DNA from 2 places in the Stenotrophomonas sp. 05L413 genome. Region 1 is predicted to be linked to the other one. Evidence: riboswitches for the same ligand, from Rfam matches in the RefSeq annotation. Region 1 holds a riboswitch; the other holds the start of a gene.
The links. Region 1 has a riboswitch for thiamine pyrophosphate ahead of AC1DIQ_RS06530 (TonB-dependent receptor). Riboswitches for the same ligand answer to the same signal wherever they lie in the genome.

Region 1 (11,129 bases):
GGGCCGACCGATCGCCTTGCCCGCGTGCTGCTGGAAGAACTGGTGCAGATGCCGACCGAACGGCTGTACCTGCCGGTGAGTCATCATCCGAAAATCCGGGCACTCGCCGCTGCCCTTTCAGCACATCCGGAAGACCGCGGCACGATCACCGAATGGGCCAAGCGCCTTGCGCTGGGCGAGCGCACGCTGACGCGCCTGATCGCCAGCGAGACCGGCCTGTCGTTCGGAAAATGGCGGCAGCAGCTCCAACTGCTGATCGCGGTGCGGGAGCTCGCTGCCGGCGCCCCGGTACAGCGGGTATCCGAAGGCCTGGGCTACGAGTCCGTCACGGCCTTCATCACCATGTTCAAGAAGGCGCTGGGGCTTTCGCCCACCCGTTACTTCGCCGCGCGCTCGCGCCGCCAGGCGGCGGGTGCCCCAGACCCCGACGCGCAGGCCTAGCGCGCCGGGAACGGGAACGCGGCGGGGATCAGCGCCAGCCGCGATTGTGGTTGCGGCGGTCCTGGTTCCAGCGACGCTGGTCATGTCGGCGGTCATGGCGACTGCTCCGCTCGTAGCGGTGGTCGCGGTCATAGCGACGATCGCGGTCGTAGCGATGATTACGGTTGTCCCGGCGATCCTTCGTGGTCACGTTGCCGATGGCCCCGCCTGCCACCGCGCCACCGGCGGTCATCAGCGGATCTCCGTTGGACAGCACGTGCCCGGCCACGCCCCCCACGACGGCACCGACCAGCGTGTTCTTGTCCTTGCGCGACATCGCATCCGCATTGCCCGCGGCGGTCACGCCAGCGGTCAGTGCCAATGCCAGAGCCAGGCCACGGAAGCTGAAAACGGTCGAGGTGAGCATGGTTGGATCCTCCAAGGGAACGGTGTTGAATCGAATCTGGTCGCCGAAGGTTGCCGGAACATTGCGTACCTGCAGATGAACCGACCCCTGTTCAGGTTGGCGTAGGCACGCCGGACACCACCATCGGCCGCTTCACATACGCATTTGCTATCGTGCCCTCCGTCAGTCCCTCCTTCTCTGGAATCCCATGCCCCGTACGCCCTCCACCGCCTCTTCCGCAGCAACGATGAACGCCACACTGGCAGCGGCGGTCGCGCGATCTGGAATGGACGAGCAGGCACTGCTGAAAGCAGCCACCAGGGAAGCCTACGAGCGTGTCACGCTCCTGTTGACCACCAGCTACGCCGATTTCAGCCCCGAGCAGCAGCGCAGGATCCGGGCGCTGCTGGACACCGCGCCTGCGGCCAAGCGCGAGAAAGCCCCCAAGGCCGCCAAGGCCCCGAAGGAAGATCTGCCGCCCCGTTTCTGGTTGCCGCACAGCGGCGCCACCTGGTCGGGCCGCGGGCGCGTACCGAACGCTTTCCTGTCCTGGGAAGGCACGGTCGCGCATACCGAATGGAAGAAGACTCACCCCGATCAGCGCTTCCCGTCCTATCCAGGCTGAGGCCGCACCCATGCCGCAGACCGTCATTCCGCAACTGCGCATGACCGATGCCGCGATCAGCGTGCCGTTCTACCAGCGGCTCGGGTTCGCGATCGACTGGGAACACCGCTTCGCACCGGACATGCCGCTGTTCGTGCAGATCAGCCGTGAGGGCCAGCAGATGTTCCTCAGCGAACACACCGGCGATTGCGAGCCGGGGGGCGCCGTGTACTTTCATGTGCCCGACGTGGACGCATTGCATGCCGCGTTCGTTGCGGCCGGCGCGCCGGTCTTCCGACCGCCGGCAGACGTGCCGTGGGGCGGGCGCGAAATGATGGTGATCGACCCCGACCACAACCGGCTGCGCTTCGCGACACAGGGCGACTGATCGAAGCGACTATGATGGTCGCCATTGAACGAAGCAGTGGTTGCAGATGAGTCGCGGAATCAAGATGCGCAAGGCAGTGGGCACGCACGGCACCCTGCACCGGGTGGGCGACCTGCAGAAGCGTCATGACGCGCAACAGACCCTGCCGACCCTGCTGTGCGATGGGTGCAACGTGCCGGTGAGATTCGTTCCCGAGCACAGCAGGCCCGGCGTGGATCGCGCCCCGCCCCTCCATTTCCCCGCCTACCTCGCCCTGAACAAGGGCACCGGGCATCTGCCCGGGTGTCGCTACATCGCGGCCTCTCATCTGCAGGCCCTGCTTGCCGCCGGTGGCGATCCCGAGTTCCTGCCGACGCTGGATGATGGGAAGCACGAGCTTCGCCTGCTGATCCTCCAGCAGGCCCTGAAACGCGGCAGCGCGGGGCCGGCACTTCTCCCGGCAGACGCACCGCTCGACGGTTACCTGCGCACCCTCACCGACCTGCTTACGCTGCAGGCGATGTGCGAGGACGACACGCTGCTGGCCGCGCAGCTGACCCTGCGCCTGGGCAAGAAGCGGGTGGATTGGACGAATTTCGTCTACTGGCAGGACCGCTACGACTCGGCATGGGAACGCCTTGGCTCAGCATCGAGCGAGCTGCCGATGGCGCTGCTCGGGACCGTGCGGTCGCATCGCACGCCGCAGCCCGGTGACCCCCATGGCGTCACCTTCCTCAACTGTGCTCCGAAGTATCAGCACACCGGTGTGACCGATCGCCGGGATTTCTACGAAGTCAGCGTCGGGCACCCCGATGCCACGTGGCTGAAGTCCTTCCCGGTAGGGGCGGAGATCGTGATGTTCGGGTTGTGGCGCCAAGGCAGGAGCAGCACCGCCTCCCGGCCGCACCCGACCGATCCGCGCCGCACGATCACCAGTGTCACCCACAAGCTGGCATTGCGGCCGAGCTTTGCCCGGCAATTGACCCTGGTGGAGTGATTCGCGCGGCCGGCATGGGTTTCCCGTGATCGACAGCTCGCAACGCTAACGACATCCGACGTTGTGGAGATGTATCACTACATTTCAAATGCGAATGGTTCGTGATACGATTGTTAAGATTTCTTGAAACCCCACACGGACGTCCCCAGCCATCGCCAGCGGGCTCCCATAGCCACGGAGTATTTTCGCGATGTCGCACCCCTCCCCCGTTTCCCGTCGTTCCGCCGCCACGCTGGCCGTGGCCATCGGCCTGGTACTCACCGCACAGGCGCATGCCGATGCCGCTGCGGATGCGGCCGCCTCGCCCCGCCAGATGGATACCGTGGTGGTTACCGCCACCGGCGCCCAGCAGTGGATCAAGGACGCGCCGGCCAGCATCAGCGTGATCACCCGCGAGGAGATCGAACGCAAGCCGGTCAGCAGCATCGGCCAGCTGCTGAGCACGGTTCCCGGCGTGACCGGAGGCTATGCGCTGTCCGGCGCGCAGTCGAAAATCCGCCTGCGCGGCCTGCCCGAGCAGTACACGCTGATCCTCATCGACGGTCGCCGCCAGGGCAATTCCTCGGGCGTGAACTACCGCGATGATCTGGGCCCGCAGGATCTGAACTGGCTCTCGCCGGACATGATCGAACGCATCGAGGTGGTGCGCGGGCCGATGTCCTCGCTGTACGGCTCAGACGCGATGGGCGGGGTGATCAACATCATCACCCGCAAGATCGCCAGCGAATGGGGTGGCTCGGTCACCTACAACTACAGCAAGCCCGACTCCCCGACCCGAGGCGACACCACCCAGATGGGCGCGCTCTTCAGTGGCCCACTGACCGAGAATCTGGGCCTGCGCGTCGGTGCCAACGTCACCAATCGCGAATCGGACACCGGCCGTCGGCAGACGCCGGGCAACAAGGCCGAGAACGCCAATGCCCTGCTCAACTGGCGCATCAATGATGATCACACGCTGGGCTTTGAAGCCTCGCGCGGCGAGCAACGCAACAGGGGCGCCGGCGCGGTCGGTGCGTGGGGCCTGTCCAAGCTGGTGCAGACCGGCTATGTGGTCATGCATGACGGTCGCTACGGTGATGCCGCCACGTCCAAGACGACGCTGGTGCAGAACGATTACGAAGACAAGGGCAGCGCTGTCGGCAACCACTCCAAGGAGACGGTGTTCGATACCGCGTTCACCCGCAGCTTCCATTGGGGGTTCGAGCAGAGCTTGAACGTGGGCGGGCAGTGGAAGCGCGAAGAGTTGAAGAACGGCGACACCATCGGCACCGTGCCGGTCACCTGGACCGGTACCGGGCGGATCAGCCCGGTCAGTGAGGCCGACTCCTGGGCGCTGTTCGCCGAAGATCACATCACGCTGCACGAGCGCTTCATCCTCACCGTGGGCCTGCGCTGGGACAACACCGACAATTACGACGACAACCTGAGCCCGCGCGTCTACGGCGTCTGGCACCCGTCCGATGACTGGACTGTGCGCGGCGGTGTCTCGCAGGGCTTCCGCGCGCCCACCCTGAAGCAGGGCACCGCGGGCGCTGCGACCCAGTCCGGTGGCAACGGCTGCACCGCGTTGACCGTGGAAGGCTGGACCAACCGCTCGATCAGCGCCGATGGCACCACCGGCTGCTACATGGCCGGCAATCCGAACCTGGAGCCGGAAACCAGCACCAACTACGAGCTGGGCGTCGGCTACGACAAGAACGGCTGGTCGGCCTCGGCCACCTACTTCCTGACCGACTTCGATGACAAGATCCAGCAGGTCCCGCTGCGTGACATCCCCGGCCAGACGACCAGCTTCGTCAACGGTTTCTGGTGGACGGTCGCGCAGAACATCCAGAAGGCCCGCACCCGCGGCGTCGAAGCCAGCGTCACCGTGCCCCTGCATGAGCGACTGAACTGGATCACCAACGCCACGCGCATGCTGGAATCGAAGAACCGCACCACCGGCGCCAGCCTGCTGGTGGTGCCCAAGCTGACCGCCAATACCTCGCTGGACTGGCAGGTCACCGATGACTGGTCGCTCAACCTGAGCGCGCAGCACATCGGCGAACAGCTGGTGTCTTCCACCAGCGCCACGTTCGCCAAGGCGTACACCACCTGGGATCTGGTCACCGGCTACGACGTCAACGAGCACCTGACGGTGCGCGCGGGCGTGCTCAACCTCGGCGATGTCTCCACCATCGAGGAAGGCAACAACTACGACGGCGGCGCACGCACCTTCTTCGTGGGTGCCACGGCGCGGTTCTGACCGCGCCGGGTCGAGTGCAGACCTGAAGCAACGAAGGGCGGCGCGGACTTAACCGCGCCGCCCTTCTGCGTTGTGAAGCAGCGCGTCGTTGCGCGCCACCGTCCATGCCCGCAACCCCATCACGGCCAGGCCGACGAACACCAGATACAGCACCGCGGTCACGTGCAGTGACTTGACCATGTACATGCCGACGTAGACAACGTCGACCAGGATCCACAGCCACCATGCGGCCGTGTGACGCCGCGCCTGCCACCACTGGGCGATCAGACTCAGCGCAGCCAGCATTGCATCCAGCCACGGCAACGCTGCATTGGTGAGGAAGTGCATCGCCGCGCCGAGCGCGATGCCGAAGGCGACGCCGATGCCGAGGTCACGCCACATGGCCGCCCGCGCCAGCGGCATGATCGCGACCCGGCCATCGTCCTCCACCTGCCCACGCCAGCGCACCCAGCCGTAGACCAGGAAGCCACCGAAGACGACCTGCAGCAGCGTGTCCGAGTACAGCCGGGCCTCGGCGAAGACCAGCGCGTACAGCGCCACCGAGATCAGCCCGACCGGCCAGGCAAGGGGCACCCGGCGCGTCATCAGCCACACGCCGAGCATGCTGACACCGGCCGCCGACCATTCCAGGATCGCCGGGTTCATAGCGCGAACGTGACCGACAGCCTGGCCTGACGCGGTGCGCCCGGGAACAGGTAGTAGTCGCCAGAGCTGCTGCCGGTATCGCGCCAGTAGAAGCGGTTGAACAGGTTGTCCACCGAGAGATTCCAGGTCACCGGATGCTCAGCCAGCTGATGCTTGAAGCGCAGGCCGGCGTCGAACACGCTGTAGGCCGGTGCGCTCACGCGACCATCGGCAGTGGCCACGTTGGAGGCCGCGTAACGCCATCCGCCGGTCAGCCCCAGGCCGGTCACGAACGGCAGCTGGTACTCCGCGTGCACGGTCGCGCGCGTCTTGGGCACGTTGATCAGCTGGTGGCCCTCGTAATCCGGCGTGCCGGCATCGCGTGCGCGGGCGCGCAGCACACTGGCGCTGGCGGTCAGCGACAGGCGCTCGGTGAGCTGGCCCTGCGCGGTGAGTTCCAGCCCGGTATGGGTCTGCTGCCCCTCCTGGACGAAGGTGTAGCCGGCATCACTGCCGTCCGGCTTGGCGTACTGGAACGGCTGCGAAGTGCGGAACAAAGCGGCACCCAACGTCAGCGCATCGCTGGACACATACTTGACGCCCACTTCGGTCTGGCGCGACAGCACCGCAGGCAGGAACGCGCCGTCATTGGAGGTCCAGAACGGCGCTTCCTGGCCGAGCGAAATGCCACGCACGTAGCTCACATAGGCGTTGACCTCGTCGGTCGCCTTCCAGACCAGCGCGGTCTGCGGCAGGAAGCGCGACAGGCGGCTGTCCCGCTCGGGGTTGCCACGCTTGTCGTAGGCACGCTCATCCAGGCGCACGAAACGCCCACCGGCCAGCCACTGCCACTCGCCGAAGCTCATCCGGTCCAAAGCGAACACCGCCGTCTGCGCGCTGTCCAGACGCCGCGCGGACGGGCCCGGCATCAGCGGCGACGGTTCGAACTGCGGCACCTGTGCATCGTGGATGTTGGCGGTGCCCACGTATTCGTTGACGTTGCGGCGCTTGTCCACGGTGCGCTCGAAACGGTCCGCACCCACGCTCAGCGCGTGCCGGATATCGCCGGTGGCGAAACTGCCGCGCAGTTCGCCACGGAATTCCAGGTTGCGGCGGGTATCGTCCGGGCTGCGGTAATCGTAGATGTCGTAGTCGCCGTTGGGCGCGAAGTAGTTGCCCGGCACGCTGCCATCGGCACATCCGGCGGCGTAGTAGCAGCCGTAGGCGAAGGCGACGTTGTCGTCGATCACCGAGCGGCTGTAGCTGGCCGATACCCGCGACTGCCAGCCCGGGCTGAAATCGTAGGTATGCAGCGCGGTCAGGTTGGTGCTGTCGATGCCGACCGGCCGCTGCCAGGCCTGATAGCCCAGCAGGTGTTTGCGGTCCACGCCGCGCGGCAGCTCGGTGGCCCCCAGCAGCTGATAGCCCGAGGCCGAGCGCTGCGCGCTGGTCTGGTAGTTGGCATCCACTTCCAGCTTGCCGCGTTCGCCGATCAGCCAGTCGGTGGCCAGCGAGTAGAAGTTGCGGCGGCCGTCGGCATGGTCGATGTAGGAGTCGGTGTCTTCCCACGCGGCATTGAAGCGCACGCCGAAACGCGGCGACAGCCAATGGCCGAGATCCACCGCGGTGTAGCGCGAGCCTTCCGAATCGGTGCCGAGGGTGACGTTGCGGACCTCGGCCGGGCGCTTGCCCACGTAATTGATGATGCCGCCGGGCGCCATGACGCCCGCGGCGAGGCCGGCCTCGCCTTTGAGGATCTCCACCGACTGGATGTTCTCCAGCGCCAGGCGTTGCTCGCCGGTGATGGACAGCCCGTTGAAACGGTAGCCGGTACCGGTATCCAGCGGGAAACCGCGGATCGCGATGTTCTGGTAGTAACCGACCGGTGCATAGCTGTCGCCCAGCGAGGCATCGTTGCTGGCCAGCTCGGACAGCGTACGGATCTGGCGGCTGTCCAGCAGGTCGCGATCCAGCACGTTCACCGACGCCGGGGTGCTCTTCCAGTCACCCGCGCCGAAACTGCTGGTCTGCGTGGCGGTGGCTGCCGGCTGATGCGCCTGCACGCGCACGGCGGCAAGCTCGGTCGGCGAGCGCTCGGGCGCATCGGCGAGATCGTTGGCATGAAGAGGCAGCGCGGCGCAGAGGGCGGCGGACAACAGCGTGGGGCGGAAGCAACGGTTCATTCGATTCGTCATCAGCTGGGGGAGACGAAGCGAAGGCGCGCACGCGCACCGACCCATCACGGCGGTATGCCTGCTGCTCAAAGCTCCCTACGCCGGTGCAAACCGGATCAGGTTCCAAGGGACTCTCTCAGCCTGGTTTCGCCAGGCACCCCCGCTTCTGTGACTATTTCACTACAAACCGTACGGATTTGCGAGCCTGCCCTCAGGCGGCGGCGTGCAGCGCCTTCAGCAGGCCCTGCCCCGCTGCGGTGCTGAACCAGTCAGCATGCCCGAGCAGGAAGGTGTGGTAGGCCACGTCGGCATTGGCCGGCGAGTGGGTCACGGCCTCGAAATACTCCACTTCCGAGAGTGCGAAATCCAGCTGCACGATCGGCAGCAGATCGGCCAGCAGGTGTACGCGCTCGGCAGACAGCGGCACGATCCCGCGGTAGCCGGCCAGCAGCGCCAGTGCGATATCCACGCGCACCGCCGCCTCGCCGCTTTCCAGCGCCAGCCAGGCAATGGCGTTGCGTTCGATGGCGGTGGCCAGATCGAACAGGGCACTGGTCGGTGAGGCCAACCCGAGATCGAGCACGGTATCGACCACGGTGGACCTGCCGTCCTGGCGCCATAGCAGATTGGACACGTGCCAGTCGTTGTGCGCCCACAGGCGCGGTTCGGCCTGCAGCCGCTCGGCCAGGCCGTCATGCCATGGCAGCACCGCCCGCTGCAGATCGGCCTGCCAGTCCTGCCGCGCAAGATAGGCCGCCAACCCGGGGCGATCGTCGAGCCCGGCCTGGAGGGCGGCGATGGGATCGGCGGCACGGATCAGGTCATCGCGGGCGACCAGCAGATGGGTGCTGCGCTGGGGTGCGTGGTAGCTGGCCGATGCAAGATGCAGTCTGGCCAGCATCCGCCCCGCTTCGTGCGCCTGCGCGGTATCGGTCAACAGCGTCCAGGAGGGCGCATCGCGATACAGATCCTGGCCATGGCCCACGCCATGCAGTTCGTAGGTCCACCCCTCGTGCTCCACCGCAGTGGCGCCATCGCGGTCACGCAGCACCTCGACGACGGGCACGCCGTGGTCGGCCAGGTGCTGGATGAAACGATGCTCTTCGCCCAGGCCAGCCGCACTGCGGACGCTGCCATGGTGGCGCTTGACGAACACCCGGCCCGCGTCGCTCTCGACAATGGCCGCGGCGGACATCGGTCGCGGGCTGTGCCACAGCAGCCGGCACGTGCCCGCCAGCGGCGCGAAGCATTCGCTGAGCCAGCTGATCTCGCGGTCGGTGATGGCGGGCCAGTCGGCGGCCACCTCATCGTTGTTGAGGCCTTGGACGCGGTGGGTGCTGTTGCTCATGGGATGACGGGTCGATGACGGCGAAAAGGCACGCTGTCACCAGACAGTGGGCGCGGCGAGGATACCAAGCCACGCCCGGCCAGGGGGGAACAGATGCGTCCCGTCAGCGCCTGCCGCCACCCTGCTTCGTTGCGGCGGGCGTGGCCGGCAGCAGCCGCGGCTGCTCCGCATACCAGTCGCGGGCCCCGGCAAGGTGCCACTTGCGCTGCTCGCCCTGCAGCTCGATGCCGGCCCCCAGCACGCCCCAGCGCAGGTAGAGATCGCCACGCCGCTTGCCATGACTCAGATCCAGCCGCGCCTGCAGGGACAGTCGCTCGTTCTCGGCCTGCAGATCCTCCACGATCAGCTCGCCACTTCGCCAGCGCAGTTGCCCACTGGCCTGCACCTCCCCGGAATCCAGCATCCCGAGCACCCAGCGCGGGTATTCGCTGCGCTGGGCGAACACGCCGAGCAACGGCCCGGCATCGCGCAGGCGCAGGTCGGCCAGGCCATCCACCTGGAACGGCGCGGCCGCATCGATGTGGCCACTGCGGATCGCCACCTTGCCCCACCAACGCCCGTCACTCTTTTCATCGCCGACGTGGATGTTGCGCAGGTCCACCGTGGTGCCACCGAGATCAAACTGGCGGCTGTCGAAATCCGCACGCCGCAGACGCGCCTGCAGCTGCGCATCGCCGCGCATCGCGATGCCCGCCATGCTGAGCCGGGCCCCGGTGCCACGAAGATCGGCACTGCCCTTGCCTACCCGGCCGGAGGCATCCAGCGACACATCACCGCTGAGCAGACCGGTACCGCCGAGCAGGCGCACGTTGTCGTTGCCCAGATAACGGTTGTAGGCGGTGAGGTCGGGCACCCGCGCATCAGTGAAGCGCAGCTGGGCGCGCATGCCGTCGCTCAACTGCTTCAACCGCGCATCCCCGCGCAGGGTCAGCGCCAGTTGGCGGCCATCGAACAACACCGCCTTCGGCGCGTTGGTTGGCGCAGCCTGGAAGCGCGGGATCTGCACCTTCAGCTCCGCCTGCGGCGGTTCGCCTTCCACGATCCGCCCCTGTGCGTGGGCGTCGCCGCGCATCCGCACCCCTGCAACCTCGGCGACGGCGGCCACCTGCGGGATATCCACCGTGCTGCCCGGCGCCAGTTCACCGTCGGCAATGACGACGTCTGCCTTGAGCAGTCCACCGCCGTCGAGATGGAACCAGGGTTTCTTCACGAACAGATCGCTGATCCAATTGAGCGACTGGAACTGCCAGGCGCCCTGCACGTTGCCAGACAGCCGTGGAAGCAGCTCGGCCGGGGCCTGGAACGGAATCTTCCGGCCGGTCACGCGCAGATCGGCATTGAGTTCGCTGCCCGTTTCCGGGTCACGCGGGAGCCGCGCCTGGACCCGCATGTCCTGCGCCACGTCCAGCTGCAGTGCCAGCAGACCGCGGTCATCGGCGTGGACGCCGGCATGCAGCGGCAGCCGCCAGACCAGTCGGCTGCCGGGGCGCAGCGCGCCTTCCTCCAGCGTTACATCCGCGGTCAGGCGCGCGTTGGAAACCGCGCTGCCCACCTTGACATGCGGGCCACCCGTATCGATGCGAAGGCCCTGGCTGCGCGCGTCGATCTGCAGCTGCGCCCAGGTGATGCCGAGTTTCTGCAACCCCGGCGCGTCGTCACGATAGTGCCGCGGGAAGTGGAAGCGCGCGGCGATATGGGCATCGTCCAGCACGTTGACCCCGTCGAAACTGACCTGGGCATCATCGAAGCCGGCCGTGGAATCAAACAGCTCCGACGGCCCGCCCTTGAGCTGCTTGAGGAAACCGACATTGCCGCGCCCCTGGCCGACGATCAGCAACTTGCCGAAGCGCCCACTGCGGATCGTCTCGCTGTGGATCGCATCGAACCGCAGCGTCCAGCCGCGGTCACCCCGCGGCGGCGGTGGGATGGCCTTTTCGACACGCT
Region 2 (11,129 bases), on a different contig from region 1:
CAGTTCGGCCAGTTCACCAATGCGCACGACACGGTGGCTGTTGCCCTCGAGGTACAGACGGGCGCGCTGCATGCGTCCGAAGACTTGGCGTTTGCGGCTGCGTGAGCGCCCCGGGCAGCGCTGCACGCCAGTCGCCATGCCCTGCTGCAGGGCGGCCAGATGCAGCAGCACCGGGCGGAGGGCCTGGGTAGGATGGCCGGTGGCCAGGACGTCACGCCACAGGCGCAGGGCGACGCGGGCGTCGCTGCGGCTCATGCTGCCGCGACCCGCGTAGAGACTGCAGTCGGTGAGCTCACCCAGGGCGCGCAGCGCGTCCGGCGCCAGGCTCAGCCCGATGCACAGACCGTCGCGGCCGGCCTGGACCATGGGGCGCGATTCCTTCTCGAAGGCGATCCACTCACGCTGGCGCAAGCGGAACCGCCCTTCCTTGGACTCGACCCACGCGCTGCCACGCAACTGGATCCACACAGTGAAGGTCGTCCCAGGACTTTGCAGACTGCCCAACCGGGCCACACCCAGACAGGTTGGCAAGGGACCGTCGTCGACGACCTTGTCCAGGGAGAGCGCTTGACCGCGATCGGCCAGGGAGAGCTGACGCATGACTTCACCGAGAGTTTGCCTTTGCTGGCCTGCAGTCTTGCCAAATCAGGCCGCTGCCTCAGGAAGTCCTGGCGAGATTGATACGAATTCGAGACGAGAACGCCACGAAGAAGTTACGAAGGGTTTTTTGTTTTCAAAATCATGGACTTGACGAACCCCGGAAACAACGACGGTACGCGTTCGGGGAGCGACATCACCCCGATGTCGGTGCCATCGGCCACCGCCAGGGCCACATACAGGGCCTCCCCGCCGGGTCCTGCGCTGAATCCATTGCTGGCGCTGAGGCGGCCTGCATCCAGGCAATGCTCCTGATCGGCGATCGGCTGCGCAATCCGGGTGAACACCGTGGCGCAATCGGATCGATTGGAGAGATAGTCGATCGCCCCCTGCGCGGACACGGTCCAGGTGCGATAGCGCCAGCGCGTGGGGCGGTCTTCGCTGATCTGGCGGATGCTCTGCGAACTCAGCGAAGCGTCGGCCTGCCACAGCCCCCCCGCCGAGAGCCGGGTAAACAACACGCGCTCGCCTGCGACGTCATAACGCGCCTGGGAAACGCCCTCGATGCTGCCGATGAGTCGCCAAGGGGTCAGGCTGCGATCGAACAACGACAGACGCATCCGCTCATCACGGTCGCGCTCCACCACCAGGACCTGCAGCGGATCCCTGCCATACAGCGCCTGCAATGGCTGGCGCACCGGGACGGGCAGACGCACGGTCTGCTCATCGCGCGGGGAGACCTCATAGATCCCGGGGTTGGCATGCTCATCGCGCCCCAATACCAGCACGCGCTTGCCGTCATGCGACCAGTCCGAGGCCTGGCGCGCTTCGGGCCTGAGGCCCTCGATCGGACGCAAGGACTCCGGCCGCTGCAGATCCGCCCACCACAGTGCATAGCTGCCCGAGCGGTCCGAAGAAAACACGATCTGCTGACCGTCCGGAGACACCATGGGCTGCGAGTCACGTCCTCCCGAGGGGAACAGGCGCTGCGGCACACCCAGCGCGCCAGCTTCCACAGGCACCCGGAACAGGCCGAACTGGGGGCGCCGGTGTACGAAGGCGAGCATGTCGTTCGCCCGGGACACGGTGGGGGACTGCGCATCGTCCAGACCGACGTCGCGCAGGACACGCGTATCGGTATCGAGCTCATACAGGCGCGATTCGCTGTCGACCCGGCGGCCGAACACGATATGGCGGCTGTCGCCGCGCCAGGCCCAGCCCCGGATCTCCGCCGAGTCATCGGTCAGCTGCTCCGGGCTGCCCCCCCCAGCCGGCATGCGCCACAGATCGCCGATCTGCGGATTGCGCACGAACACGATCCAGCTCCCATCCGGCGAGTACCGCGGGGCATATTCGAAGTTGTCGCTGCCTATATCGTATTGGAGCGGCTGCCAGCGTCCGCTGGCGATGTCCAGGGTGCGGATGCCGCGCTGCGCATACCGGCCGGACAGCGAGCCGAAGACCAGGCCGCGACCATCCGGGGTCCAGTCGAAGCTGAGCAGCTCAGTGCCGTCGCAACGGGTCACGTGACGCACCGCCCCACCCGTCGCACTGGCGATCAGCACCTCGCAGCTTTCGGCCGGACCGAACCGGGCGAACGCGATCTCACGGCCATTGGGCGACCAGCTCGGGAAGCGGTCGGACATGCCTGGGGGCGGCTCGACCAGCAGGCGTGCCGGCGTGTTACCGGAGGTCTGCACCTTGATGACGCTGCCCGGTCGGCTGGGCACATCGGCTTCATAGGCGATCTGCGACCCATCCGGAGACAGCGTGGGATAGGTTTCAAATCCTGCCGTGGCGGTAATCAGGCGATACGGGCGTTGAGGACTACCAATCACCCGCGTGCCATCCTCCACCGCGGCCTCGACCGCTGAGGCCGGCGGATCGCGTTGCATCAGCAGGGCTGCCATCACCAGCAGCGCCACCAGCATCACCAGCCCGACGACCATCACCGCGTAGCGGCGAATGCGCCGCCGACGGCGTTTGATCGGGTCTTGCGGAGGCCGCGCATGCGGCAGTACCGCCGGTACGTGCGCGGCGGCGAGCACGCCCGCGGAGGCCGGCTGCAGCTCGGGCTCGAGCAGCAACACAGGTGCGGCATCCTCGACCACGCTGACCGGCATCAGCAGGCGGTAACCGGTCTTGGCAATGGTCTCGATATAGGGTTCGGCCGCATCGTCATCAGTGGCGAAAGCCTTGCGCAGCTGGGTGACCGCCTGGGTCAGCACGTCGTTGGTCGGCAGCGTGTCCGGCCAGACCTCCGCGAACAGTTCATCGCGGGTGACCACCGCCCCTGGAGAACGCAGCAGCGCCTTGAGAACACCCAATGCTTTGGGTGTCAGTCGACGTGGACGACGCATGCCTTCGCTCATCACTTCCCGCGAGGAGAGAGTGACGATGAAATCGCCGATCTGAATCACATCGGCGGAAGGGCGCTCACTGTCGTTGCTGATCATCCAGGACACGAGGAAAATACAAAAAACCACTGGAATTCACACGGTCGCCGCAATAGATACCGCCAGACGAACCGCCAGATTCCGCACACGCCATCGGCGCAAACCGCAAAAACACCGAGGCGCGCGAATACTAGCCTATGCCGGTTAACCGCGCCTGTGCGTGCGGCCGACAACAGGCTCTCTCTCGCCGATGAATTCACATAAATTGCGTCAACATTCGCGCCTTCTGGCGCGAATTTTTTATGTTTTATTCAGTTTCGTGCACGGGTCAACATGGTCAGTCCCACCAGCCGCGAGACCACCAAAGCCACGTACATCACGCCTGCGAACTGCTCCAGCATCACCAGCGCGCGCGCCTGTGAATGGATGGGCACCACATCGCTCAAACCGACCCCGGACAGCAAGCTGAAGCTCAGATAAAGCAACTCCATCCAGGTCCGCAGTTCGCTCTCGCTGGTCGCCACGAAACTGCCCGGGTACCACTGCTGGCACACCGCGAAAGCGAAGGCGAATGCCCACGCCAACAGCGTGAAGGTGGCCCCCGCCGCGAACAGCTCGTCGCGGGTCACCTTGTGGTCCTGCAGCATGTAGGCGATCAGGCTGCCAGCCGTATAGAAGTACAGCAGGCATTCGAGCAGCTGCGCAGTGGTGACCAGCGCCGGGCGGTCCAACAGAGCACCGGAGATGGAGAACACCACCGAGGGGATCGCCAGCACCAGCGCCACCCACATGCCGAGCGGGCTGCGCCGTACCACCCACAAGGCCAGGCCGAGCACGGCGATGCCGAACGCACCAAACAGCGCGCGACTGGCACCGGCCTCGTCCATTGCCGGATACAGCAGCACGCCGAGCAGTTGCACGGCCAACAGCCAGGCAGAGGGATGCCGGCGCGCGATGGCCAGCCATTTGGTGCTGCGTGCTATCGCCATCGTCGTCCCCGCCCCTGCCTGGTCGCGCCGAGCTTAGCTGGAATCACGCCGCCGGCGGATGATGGCCGTGGCGGCGCGCCCCGCCACGGCCGGTGCCTCACTCCTGGCGATACACCTGCGCCCCGAGATCCCGGAACTGCGCGGACTTCTCGGCCATGCCGGCCTCCAACGCCTGCTGCGCATCCAGGCCCTGCCCCGCCGCATAGTCACGCACATCCTGGGTGATCTTCATCGAACAGAAGTGCGGGCCGCACATCGAGCAGAAGTGGGCGAGCTTGTGCGCATCCTTGGGCAGCGTCTCGTCATGGAATTCCTTGGCCTTCTCCGGATCCAGCCCAAGGTGGAACTGGTCCTCCCAGCGGAATTCAAAACGCGCCTTGCTCAGCGCGTTGTCGCGGACCTGCGCGCCGGGGTGGCCCTTGGCCAGGTCCGAGGCGTGGGCGGCAATGCGGTAGGCCATGATGCCGTCGCGTACGTCCTGGCGGTTGGGCAGGCCCAGGTGTTCCTTCGGGGTGACATAGCAGAGCATCGCGGTGCCGTACCAGCCGATCATGGCCGCACCGATCGCACTGGTGATGTGGTCGTAGCCCGGCGCGATATCGGTGGTCAGCGGGCCCAGCGTATAGAACGGTGCTTCACCGCACTCGCGCAGCTGCTTGTCCATGTTTTCCTTGATCAGCTGCATCGGCACGTGGCCGGGGCCTTCGATCATGGTCTGCACATCATGCTTCCACGCGATCTTCGTCAGCTCGCCCAGTGTCTCCAGTTCACCGAACTGCGCGGCATCGTTGGCATCGGCGATACAGCCCGGGCGCAGGCCGTCGCCCAGCGAGAAGGTCACGTCGTAGGCCTTCATGATCTCGCAGATGTCCTCGAAGTGCGTGTAGAGGAAGTTCTCCTTGTGATGGGCCAGGCACCACTTGGCCATGATCGAGCCACCGCGCGAGACGATGCCGGTCACGCGCTTGGCGGTCAGCGGCACGTAGCGCAGCAGCACGCCGGCGTGGATGGTGAAATAGTCCACGCCCTGCTCGGCCTGCTCGATCAGCGTGTCGCGGAAGATCGCCCAGTTCAGCTCCTCGGCGCGGCCATCGACCTTCTCCAGGGCCTGGTAGATCGGCACGGTGCCGATCGCCACCGGCGAGTTGCGCACGATCCACTCACGCGTTTCATGGATGTGCTTGCCGGTGGACAGGTCCATCACGGTGTCGCCGCCCCAACGGATCGCCCAGACCAGCTTTTCCACTTCCTCGGCAATGCCCGAGGACACCGCACTGTTGCCGATGTTGGCGTTGATCTTGGTCAGGAAGTTGCGGCCGATGATCATCGGTTCGCTTTCCGGGTGGTTGATGTTGTTGGGTAGCACCGCACGGCCGCGGGCGATCTCATCGCGGACGAACTCGGGGGTGATGACCCTGGGGATCGAAGCACCAAAGGACTCGCCGGGATGCTGCTTCAGCAGTGCGGCGTCGCGGATCGCATCGAGGCGCTGGTTCTCGCGGATCGCCACGAACTCCATTTCCGGCGTGATGATGCCGCGGCGTGCGTAGTGCATCTGGGTGACATTGGCGCCTGCCTGTGCACGGCGTGGCTGCAACCGCGCGGGGAAGCGCACCGCATCCAGGCGGGCATCGGTTTCACGCGAGCGGCCGAACACCGAGCTCAGGCCCTCCAGCACCTCGGTATCGCCACGCTCGGCCACCCAGGCGGCGCGCAGTGCGGGCAGGCCGGCGGAGAGGTCGATGGCGACCCCCGGATCGGTATACGGGCCGGAGGTGTCGTACACGGTGACCGGCGCGTTCTCTTCGCCACCGAACAAGGTGGGCGTGCGGGTCAGCGTGATCTCGCGCATCGGCACCTGCAGGTCGCTGCGCGAGCCCTGCACGTGGATCTTGTGCGAGCCGGGAATCGGCCGCGTGACCGATTCGGAGAGTTGCTGGGCCTGTTGCTGCAGGGCGGAGAGCTGTGCGTTCATCAAGGCATCGTCCTAGGTTCAATCCCCGCACAGGGACTGTGCGGTTCTATGCGAGGGATTCGCATGGGAGGGACGAAACGGCGGCGCTCGACGGACGGATCGCGGGCGGTCTCCGGGCACGGTGGCCCTACGGCGCAATGCATCTGCAGATGCGAAGCTTCCCTACGCCGGTATCAACCGGATCAGGTTCGAAGGGACTGTCTCAACCTTGGCCAATGGGCCGCGGTACCCCCGCTTCGGGGCGAATTAGAGCACAAAGCAGCGCGCACGGGCGCACCGCCAAGCCGCACACCGACGTGATCGGCCTGTGCATGTGAACAGAGCACCGACACGCCATGCACTACCATGCTGCAGCGCGGTATGCGGTGCGGTCAGGGGGTAGCCTCCCGATCGCGTGCACACCGCGCTCTGCTCGACGCCATTGACGTCCGTACTGACCGGCCTCGACCGGCTTGATCCGCCCCAGTCGTTGCCGTTGCGCCGCTGGAGATTGCAAGCCTCGGCTCGCCCCTACTGATCGGAGACACGCCAGCATGGTGTTCCGCATTTCCATCGCACTGGTCGCACTGCTGGTGCTGATCGCCGGCCTCGCGCCGGGCCCCTTCAACGAGGTCGTCCAGAGCGGCCTGTCCACCATCATCCGCAGTACCGGCTGGCTGTATCTGCTGGTGGTGTTCATCACGCTGTCGTTCCTGATGTACCTGGCCTTCGGCCGCTTCGGTTCGCTGCGCATCGGCGGCGAGGATGCCGAGCCTGATTTTTCCAACGCCAGCTGGATGTCGATGTTGTTCGCCGCCGGCATGGGCATCGGCCTGGTGTTCTGGGGCGCGGCCGAGCCGATCTCGCACTTCGTGAAGCCACCGGAAGGGCTGGCCCCGCAGAGCATGGAGGCGGCGCGCGCGTCGATGCGCTATGCGTTCTTCCATTGGGGCCTGCACCCGTGGGCGATCTATGCGCTGATCGGCCTGGCGATGGCCTGGTTCCAGTTCAACCGCAACGGCCGCGGGCTGATCAGCGATCTGCTGCAGCCGATCATCGGCGCGCATCACCGCGGCTGGATGGGCACGGTGGTCAACGTCGCCGCGGTGGTCGCCACGGCGATCGGTGTGGCCACGACGCTGGGCTTCGGCACGATCCAGATCGCGGCCGGCCTTGAGCGCGTGTTCGGTATCCAGGCCTCGGTACCCGTGCAGTTGACCATCATCGCGGTGGCGTTCGTGCTGTACATGGCCTCCACCACCAGTGGCGTGCATCGCGGCATCAAGTGGCTCTCGAACTTCAACCTCGGCCTGGCGGCATTGCTGCTGGCGCTGATCCTGGTGCTCGGGCCGACCGGCTTCATCTTCGATACGTTCACCACCACGATCGGTTCCTACCTCAATTCACTGGTGACGATGAGCCTGCGGATGTCGCCGTTCTCGGGCAGCACGTGGGTGGCGGACTGGACGATCTTCTACTGGGCGTGGTGGATCGCGTGGGCGCCGTTCGTGGGCTCGTTCATCGCGCGCGTCTCGCGTGGGCGCAGCATCCGCGAGTTCGTGCTGGGCGTGGTGATCGCGCCGAGCGTGCTGGGCTTCCTGTGGTTCTCGGTGTTCGGCGGCACGGCGCTGTGGTCGCAGATTTTCGGCCACGTGGATCTGGCGCAGGCGCTGGGCAATGGCTACGAGACGGTGCTGTTCACGATGTTCGACAGCCTGCCGATGCCGACGGTGCTGTCGGTGATCGCGCTGGTGTTGTTGATGATCTTCTTCGTGACCTCGGCCGATTCGGCGGTGCTGGTGCTGGCGACGATGTCGACGGAGGAGGCGGGCGATCCGCCATTGGCGCGCAGGATGGTGTGGGGCGTGGCGATCGCGTTGATCGCGGGCGTACTCTTGTTGGCGGGCGGTCTCAATGCGCTGCAGGGGATGATCACGATCGCGGCATTGCCGTTTGCGTTGTTGATGCTGGCGGTGATGTGGTCGTTGTATCGGGTACTGGATATGGAGCATGCGCTGCAGCGGCGCCGTGCGCAGCGCGCGCGGCGGTTGATGGATGAGTGGATCGAGCGGGAGATCGCGGCGCAGGAAGAGACGCGCGATGAGGCGGCTCGGGCGCCTTGAGTTGGTCGCCTGGAGCGGCACGCTTCCCGGGCTATCGGTGGGCGGGCCGGGACGGGTGGGTTGGCGGGACACGCCGTGAATCCGTCCATGGAGGCTCATGTCGCGTCATCCATGGCGCTCATGGTCCCGACAACCCACCCGCCCCGTCCCGCTCACAGTTTCAAGGTGGTTCTGGTAAAGCCGCCGAGCAGTGCTAGGCAAGGCGCGCCCGACTCACAGTGTCAGAGTTCCAACGCGAGCAGCGTAGCCAAGCTCGACACAGTCGACGTTCCGCGCAGTGCGCTTGGGGTAATTCGGGCAACGCAGCCGAGCAACGCTCGGCACAGCAGCGTGCACCTGACGCATCGGATCATCGTTGAGAAAAAAGGAGCCACGCATGGCGTGGCTCTTATCTCTTGCCGATCTGGCACTTTAGGTGCCGAGAGCCCGGCGTGGGCGACCGTGTGGCTCTAGGTCTTGCGACCGCTAGGTAGCTTGGGTCCCCACGCCGGTTTCTCCCTGATCCGCCCGAACAGTTGATCGAGTTGGCGCTGGGACTGATAAGACTGGGCAAGCGGGGGGGAGCTCTCGACCCTGTCAGCCTAGCGGAGTTCTGCCATGTATGGGATTGGGATCGACGTAAGTCAGGCCACGCTGGATGTGGCTGTCCATGAACAGGCGTTTCGCCAATTCAGCAACGACAAGCGCGGCTTTGTGCGGCTGATTCAATGGCTGAAACAATGGCCCATCACGCAGGTCGTTCTGGAAGCCAGCGGCGGCTACGAGCGTGCCGCCCTGGAGGCTTTGCACGAGGCTGGGCTTCCGATGGTCCGCATCAATCCCGCTCGGGCACGCCGCTTCGCCCAAGCTACGGGACGTGCTGCCAAAACCGATCGACTCGATGCAGCCGTGCTGGCGCAGATGGCTCACCTTTTACCGCTCACCCGCTACGTGCCACCGGCGCCGTGGCAGCGGCGTTTGGCCGAATTTGCCCAGTGCCGCTGTCATCTGGTGCAGATGCGCGTCAGTGAGATGCAGCGCTTGCGGCAGCTGACCGATCCAGTCCTGATCACGATCAACCAGCGCCATCTTGCCCAGCTGTCCGAAGATCTTAAACAGCTGGACAAGGCCATTGCCGAGCAGCTCGCCGCGCAGCCGGGCTGGAAGAACATCGGAACGCTCAAAGGCGCTGGGCCGATCCTGGTCAGCACCTTGGCCTGCGAACTGCCGGAACTGGGAACACTGGGGAGCAAGGCCATTGCTTCGCTGGTCGGCCTGGCTCCCATGAACCGCGAGAGCGGTACCTGGCAGGGCAAGCGCAGCATCACCGGGGGCCGGGCCGTAGTGCGCGAAGCGCTCTACATGGCGGCGCTAACTGCCATCCGTTACGAGCCCAAGCTACGCGACTTTTACGCGACCCTGAAAGCCAAAGGAAAGGCGAGCAAGGTCGCCTTGGTAGCTGTCATGCGCAAGATGCTGGTCATCCTCAACGCCCGGATGCGCGACGCTCAAAGCGAATCGATCCCCGCCTGAAGCGCGCCTGGGCACATCTCCAACGGCTGCCGGCCAGCGGCCGGCACTACCGCGCCCGTCCGCTGGGGGCTGAAGCTCCTCCAGCAACACAGTTACTACCGCTTTCGCATGCGCGCCGATCCATTGTGGGTGGGTCGGCCTGGGTGGGTTGGCGGGACCATGAGCCGCATGGATGCGGCGACATGAGCCTCCATGGATGGATTCACGGCGTGTCCCGCCAACCCACCCAGGCCGGCCCACTACACGTAGCCCAAAGCGTCCTGCTTTACGCTCTGCTCTGCGCTTCTGCAGACCAGCGATCGGCACTACGGAGCACGAGAGAATCAGTACCCCGCCGCCTGCCCATCCTTGCGGCTTTCCGACGCCCCGTAATACACACCGGTCTCCGGATCACGCAGGATCGCCTGATACCCGCCGTACGGACCATCCGCGAACACCACGCGGTGGCCCTTGCGCATCAACGCGCGCACCGTCTCATACGGGAAGCCGGTTTCCAGATTCACCTCGCCGCCATCGCTCATCGCCGTCGCCTGCCCGGTCGGCTCGGTCGAGCCCTCGTGCTGGATGCGCGGCGCATCGCCGGCTTCCTGCAGATTCATCCCGAAGTCGACCATGTTCATCACGATCTGCGCATGGCCCTGCGGCTGCATCGCGCCCCCCATCACGCCGAAGCTCATCCACGGCTTGCCGTCCTTGGTGACGAAGCCCGGAATGATGGTCTGGAACGGGCGCTTGCCCGGCGCATAGCCGTTCGGGTGATCCTTGCGCAGCACGAACATCTCGCCACGATCCTGCAGGATGAACCCCAGGCCCGGAGGCGCCATGCCGCTGCCCATGCCGCGGTAGTTGGACTGGATCAGCGAGACCATCATGCCGTCGGCATCCGCCACGGTCATGTAAATCGTGTCGCCTTCCTGCAGCTGCTTGGGCGTACCCGGCTGCACTTCACTCAGGGCCTTGTCCATCGAGATCAGCTTGCGGCGCTCAGCGGCGTAGCCCTTGGAAATCAACCGGTCGACCGGGGCCGGGTGGAATGCCGGATCGGTGTAGAAGCGCGCGCGGTCGGCGAAGGCGAGCTTCTTGGCTTCCACGAACAGGTGCACGTGCTCGGGTGAGCCGAAGGCGATCTTGGAGAAGTCGTAGCCTTCCAGTACGTTGAGGATCTGCAGCGCGGCGATGCCCTGGCTGTTCGGCGGCAGCTCCCATACGTCATAGCCACGGTAGTTGCTGCTGACCGGCTCGACCCACTCGCCATGATGGCTGGCCATGTCGTCATAGCTCAGGTAGCCACCGTTGGCCTTGAAGTAGGTGCCGATGGTGCGGGCGATGTCGCCCTTGTAGAAGGCATCGCGGCCGCCCTGGGCGATCTGCTCCAGGGTGTGGGCCAGGTTCGGGTTCTTCCACATCTCGCCCTTGCGCGGGGCATGGCCATCGATCGTGAACTGCTCGGTGAAACCGGGGTACTTGGACAGCCGGGGGACCGAGCGGTCCCAGTAGTAAGCGATGACCTCGGCGACCGGGTGGCCCTCGCGGGCGTAACGGATCGCGGGCGCGAGGT

Region 2: linked by a shared signal. The riboswitch ahead of thiC (phosphomethylpyrimidine synthase ThiC) and the one ahead of AC1DIQ_RS06530 (TonB-dependent receptor) in region 1 are both predicted to bind thiamine pyrophosphate.

The regions. Positions count from the first base shown of each region.
Region 1 is NZ_JBFTOL010000002.1:415,421-426,549, forward strand. It holds gene AC1DIQ_RS06495 (AraC family transcriptional regulator) at 1-441, shown strand, start outside; gene AC1DIQ_RS06500 (glycine zipper 2TM domain-containing protein) at 470-847, opposite strand; gene AC1DIQ_RS06505 (H-NS family nucleoid-associated regulatory protein) at 1,074-1,451, shown strand; gene AC1DIQ_RS06510 (bleomycin resistance protein) at 1,462-1,818, shown strand; gene AC1DIQ_RS06515 (hypothetical protein) at 1,865-2,794, shown strand; gene AC1DIQ_RS06520 (TonB-dependent receptor domain-containing protein) at 2,985-5,039, shown strand; gene pnuC (nicotinamide riboside transporter PnuC) at 5,088-5,684, opposite strand; gene AC1DIQ_RS06530 (TonB-dependent receptor) at 5,681-7,846, opposite strand; TPP riboswitch at 7,914-8,009, opposite strand; gene AC1DIQ_RS06535 (phosphotransferase enzyme family protein) at 8,049-9,185, opposite strand; gene AC1DIQ_RS06540 (translocation/assembly module TamB domain-containing protein) at 9,289-11,129, opposite strand, start outside.
Region 2 is NZ_JBFTOL010000001.1:1,036,304-1,047,432, forward strand. It holds gene AC1DIQ_RS04590 (helix-turn-helix transcriptional regulator) at 1-600, opposite strand, end outside; gene AC1DIQ_RS04595 (winged helix-turn-helix domain-containing protein) at 714-3,053, opposite strand; gene AC1DIQ_RS04600 (ion channel) at 3,305-3,982, opposite strand; gene thiC (phosphomethylpyrimidine synthase ThiC) at 4,080-5,957, opposite strand; TPP riboswitch at 6,099-6,200, opposite strand; gene AC1DIQ_RS04610 (BCCT family transporter) at 6,491-8,059, shown strand; gene AC1DIQ_RS04615 (IS110 family RNA-guided transposase) at 8,657-9,571, shown strand; gene ggt (gamma-glutamyltransferase) at 9,895-11,129, opposite strand, start outside.